DNA from 2 places in the Paenibacillus sp. 2TAB23 genome. Region 2 is predicted to be linked to the other one. Evidence: riboswitches for the same ligand, from Rfam matches in the RefSeq annotation. Region 2 holds a riboswitch; the other holds the start of a gene.

Region 1 (2,459 bases), on a different contig from region 2:
ATCGATGCCAAGCGCGCTCATCGCCGGATTTCCTGTTTTCTCAGACGTATAAGCAACGCTCAGGAAGACGAGGAACAGACACATCATTGCGCTGAATACGACCCAGCCCTGCTTTTTGTTTTTGGCAAAAAGACCGAACGTATAAGGCAATGCTGCAGGCAGCGCCCACATCGACAAGATTTGAATCACATTCGTAAGCGGGTTTGGATTCTCGAATGGATGGGCGGAATTGACACCGAAAAAACCGCCGCCGTTCGTCCCAAGATGCTTTATTGATTCGAGCGACGCAACGGGGCCAATCGCAATTTGCTGCATGGCGCCTTCCAGCGTTTTGACGGTCAACGTCGGATCAAGCGTCTGCGGCACCTGCAGCGCAACGAGAACGAGCGTAACGATGAAAGAAAGAGGGAGAAAAATTCTCGTGTGCGCTTTGACGAAATCCTCGAAGAAGTTTCCGAGCGTCTTCCCTTTGCTCGTTATCCCGCGGACGAATGCAATCGCAACCGAGAAGCCCGTTGCAGCTGACGTGAACATCATCATCATGATGACCGCCATTTGAGAGAAGTAGGACAAGGCACTCTCGCCGCTGTAATGCTGCAGATTCGTATTCGTAATAAAGCTGATTACCGTATTGAACGTAAGCGTCGGCTCCATGCTTCCCATACCGTTCGGGTTAAAGGGCAGCGCATTTTGCAGCCGCAATATTACATAACTGAACGCGACCAATATCAGATTAGTAGCCATAAAGCTAAGCGCATATTTTTTCCAGCCCATGCCCTCACGCTTATGAACACCGATTAATGTAAAGATAAGCCGCTCGGTGCCGCCGAATACCCGGTCCAGTCGGTTCTGCTCATTGGAGAACACATGATAGACATAAGTGCCAAGCGGCTTAACCAGAAGCACGAGCACCGCAAGCACGACAAGCATTTGTACAATATCCATCGGATTAAATCCTCCTCTATTAAAACTTCTCCGGATGTATTAAGGCATAGACCAGGTACACGAAAATAAATAAAGCCATTATCGCCACGACTATCATTCGCGCTCGCCTCCCGATTGCCGAGTAACGCCATCGCACCAAGCAGCAAAGCCGTAAAATAAACCAAAAGCAACGAGTAATGTAACAACCATAAATACGTCCTGCATGGAAACGCCTCCTGCGCTATTTATTGTTTAATAAGAAGCTTACTTCTCCCGTTTGAGAGAAAACGATATGGCTGGCTCCAAGTCCCTTGTAGATAGCTCTAGGATTCCATTGCTGCGTGATGACATAAATAGGCTCCGAGGTCCAGCTGCGGCAGCATTGCACAAAGCGACAGCTGAGTGCGAAACTGCTCTCAAAGATGAATACTTCCCTGACCCGAAATGCAGGATGAACCCAGCTATTACGATCATTGGAATTGATGAATATCACGTCCGCAATGCCCTGCTTGCGGATCCTATTTGCCTCCTGCTTGCTGTTCGTCAGCACGACGAACTTCAGCCGGCGGAACTGCAACGCTCTTATAAAGGATTGGCTGGCTTCATTAAAGCCTGCCACAATAATTTGCTCTTCCTCCACACGCTCTATCCTCCATTTGGTAAAAAAGGCAACAAAAAAGAAGCCTTGGGATAAGAGGTACACATCCCGCGGCTTCTTGATACCCACAGCTGAATAAGCTGCGGGCAGCGCGCTTCTGTTGCCTCTCTCGAGTTCGCTTACGAGGTTAGCTGTCGGATTCGGGCCTTGAGAGTTGCCCTACGCTTGTATAGCCAAGCGATTCACCCCATGAACGGCAGTACTTGCAAGCAAGCCGTTCGTTGGTTCCCCCGTTCCTGCTTCCGCAGGACTCAGCGTTGTTCATACTTGTAATGCTTTAGACTTCAATCATTCCTCTCTCGAGCGACGCTTACGAGGTTAGCTGCCGGATTCGGGCGGTGAGAGTCGCCCTACCTTAACCGGTATCCATGGCACCGGTTAAAGATTCACCCCAGCTGTGCGCTCATCCGACTCTCACATCGGACACGCACACAGCGTCATCATTGGTTCCCCCGTTTTCCGTCTACACGGAAACTCAGCGATCAGTCAATCAAAGCTAAATAGTAAATCCTGTATCGAATCTTACTCCTCGCCCTAATAGCTGTAAAGCATGCCTGCTGGCTAATTTAGTCAATATCCGACTTCTACAAGCGTTCGCAACGCTTACATTCTTCACAAACTCTGAATACCTCACTAAATCAACGTTTTACTCGCATTTTCGAAAATAATTCTTGATGCTAGCATTCAGCTTATCCGACTGAATAAACAGACTTTTCTAACCTTGAGATCGATCAAGCATCATCGAGCATTTCTAAGAAAAAGATCGATTACCAAGCTTTTTTAATGACTTTTATGGAAAATCGGCTTCTGGCTGTCCGATGCTTGGCAACTCGCATTTTACAATCACTTGATTCGAGATTAGTATAGACGGCAAGCC
Region 2 (2,459 bases):
ATGCACTGCTTCTCAGGGAGCTGGGAGACAGCTAAGCAATGCCTGGATATGAACTTCTATATTTCATTCGGGGGACCCGTTACATTCCAAAATGCAAGGGTGCCAAAAGAGGTACTTAAACAGGTTCCACTCGACCGGATTTTGATTGAAACCGATGCTCCTTACTTGTCGCCTCACCCCTTCAGAGGGAAGCGAAATGAGTCTGCTTATGTACTGCGAGTAGCGGAGACGGCAGCAGAATTATTAGGCAAATCGGTAGAAGAAATGGCCTTAATTACGACCGAAAACGGTAAAAAATGTTTTGGTATTGTATAAAAACGAGAGAAAAGGAGAGAATGAGAGACCTTTATCGCGTAAAAACTGATTTTTATAGCGAATATCGCTTAATTTTTCCGTCTTTATCCACCTTTTTCGCTTAAATCGTCTTTTATCGTATCTTTACAATTCACCTCGTATGAGGGTATGATTCATCTCAGAGCTTTAAAATTTTGTATTGGATTTCCAGTTTGCGCTTAATCTCCAAGTTGGAGAGCGGGGGAACCAGATGCGGGAAAGTGTTCCGCGTTTTGAATTCTTCAGGGGTGAATTTTGCAGCCATTGCCATGAGCATTGTTTTGCGAATAGGGCGACTCTCTTGTCCGAATCCGTCAGCTAACCTCGTAAGCGTTATAGAGAGTGATCAACCTCGTGCATCCATTTTCTGTATCCCAGTGTAATCAATTACTCGGGAAGCCACGAAACAGATCCTCTGTCGACGGCTTCTTTTTATTTTCGAATAATCGAGAATTTGTCGACATAGGGATAAAAGATGGGGGTGCCTGGATCGATATAGCAGTTCTGGATTGCGTGCTTGCACGCCAATATACTATAGTCGCGTCAGTTGTATCATGCGTAACACTTGGCGGCGGGGCTATGAAGGAGGACCGATGAAGTGGGAATACTCCAGGTTAAGGACACCCATGGGAAACGATCATCCAGCATGTCTTTCGCATTGCGATGGAAGCGTGAAAACTTGCGTTTGATTCTTTTGAGTGCTATTATCTCAATCGCTATGACTTTCATGTTTTTGGTGTTGTTGTACGGAACGGCTGTCAAAAGCGTCTCCGTAGTAGTGAACGGACAAGAAACCATTGTAGAAACGAAGCAATGGGTCCTGCAACGCCTACTGGATGAACAAGCTATCGCAATTGGACCACATGATGAGGTGTCCATACCGCTTAATGCGGCTATAAAGGACGGAGATCGTATTGAGGTGACTCATGCGATACCGGTAATTGTGAAGGCTGATGGCAAGACCTCTACTGTGTACACGACAGAGAGAACAGTGCAGGCAGCGATCGAGGAATTACATATTCCAGTTCGTGATCAAGATAAAGTTCAGCCTCCGCTCCATACCGTTCTGGATAACGAACTTACGGTGACCGTTGTTCGCGTCGACACGAAGGTGGCAGAGTCCGAGCGCTCCATGCCATTTTTGATCGTGAAGAAGACAGACCCGACACTGGCTGCAGGCAAGGAAAAGCTTGTGCAGACGGGTAAGGAAGGTCTTATCGTAGAGAGTATCGAGAAGCAGTATGAGGACGGGGTTCTAATTTCGAAGAAAATGGTCAGCAAGGTTGTCCAGACAGCTGCTGTTGATCAGGTCGTAGCCATTGGAACGAAGAAAGAAGAGCCTAAGGTGACGGTTCTGTCTAGCAAGAGCCCGAGCGTTGCAACGCTAGCCAAAGGCGGCGTTAATTTCAAGGCCAAAAGCGTTCTTAAAAACGTTACATTAACTGCTTATTCAGCAGGCGTGGCTTCGACAGGGAAAGAAAAGGGTCATCCTCAATATGGAATTACAGCTTCGGGAACGCAGGTCCAAGAGGGACGGACGATTGCCGTAGATCCCAAAGTCATTCCAATCGGCTGGTGGGTATATATAGAAGGAATAGGTTTCCGTCGAGCTGAGGATAAGGGCAGTGCGATTAAAGGAAACAAAATTGACGTATACTTTGATAGTACAAAAGTCGCTAATAAGTTTGGCAGAAAGAAAGGCATAACTGTTTATGTCCTTGGGCCGAATAAGCCTTCTGCAAGCTAGAGCAGCAGTGATACCATCAGCTTATCGCCATTATTAATTAAATATGCCATCATAAGGAGAGGCACTGCCTCTTCTTTTTGCATGTTTCGGAGTAAACGGAGTTTATGTAGAAAGGAAATGGCTTGATGATTAAAGAGATCATTGTTGTTGAAGGCAAGTCTGATACCATTGCAATCAAACGTGCGGTGGAGGCAGATACAATAGAAACCAATGGCTCGGCTATCGGTGAGGATGTACTCAGAAGAATCGCGTTAGCGAACGAGCGCCGGGGCATCATCATTTTTACCGATCCAGACCATGCGGGCGAGCGTATTCGTAAAATCGTTGCGCGTCATGCGCCTGGCTGCAAGCATGCCTTCTTGCCGCAGGAGAAGGCCTT

Evidence for each region. Region 2 has a riboswitch for cyclic di-AMP ahead of AB4Z29_RS28575 (ubiquitin-like domain-containing protein). Riboswitches for the same ligand answer to the same signal wherever they lie in the genome.
Region 1: another riboswitch for cyclic di-AMP. It lies ahead of AB4Z29_RS01340 (hypothetical protein); the one in region 2 lies ahead of AB4Z29_RS28575 (ubiquitin-like domain-containing protein).

What each region holds. Positions count from the first base shown of each region.
Region 1 covers NZ_JBFRGD010000001.1:302,775-305,233, forward strand. Annotated here, with positions in the region: gene kdpA (potassium-transporting ATPase subunit KdpA) at 1-945, opposite strand, end outside; gene kdpF (K(+)-transporting ATPase subunit F) at 965-1,042, opposite strand; gene AB4Z29_RS01340 (hypothetical protein) at 1,166-1,564, opposite strand; cyclic di-AMP (ydaO/yuaA leader) riboswitch at 1,684-1,849, opposite strand; cyclic di-AMP (ydaO/yuaA leader) riboswitch at 1,874-2,073, opposite strand.
Region 2 covers NZ_JBFRGD010000029.1:63,619-66,077, reverse strand. Annotated here, with positions in the region: gene AB4Z29_RS28580 (TatD family hydrolase) at 1-315, shown strand, start outside; cyclic di-AMP (ydaO/yuaA leader) riboswitch at 500-681, shown strand; gene AB4Z29_RS28575 (ubiquitin-like domain-containing protein) at 932-2,080, shown strand; gene rnmV (ribonuclease M5) at 2,206-2,459, shown strand, end outside.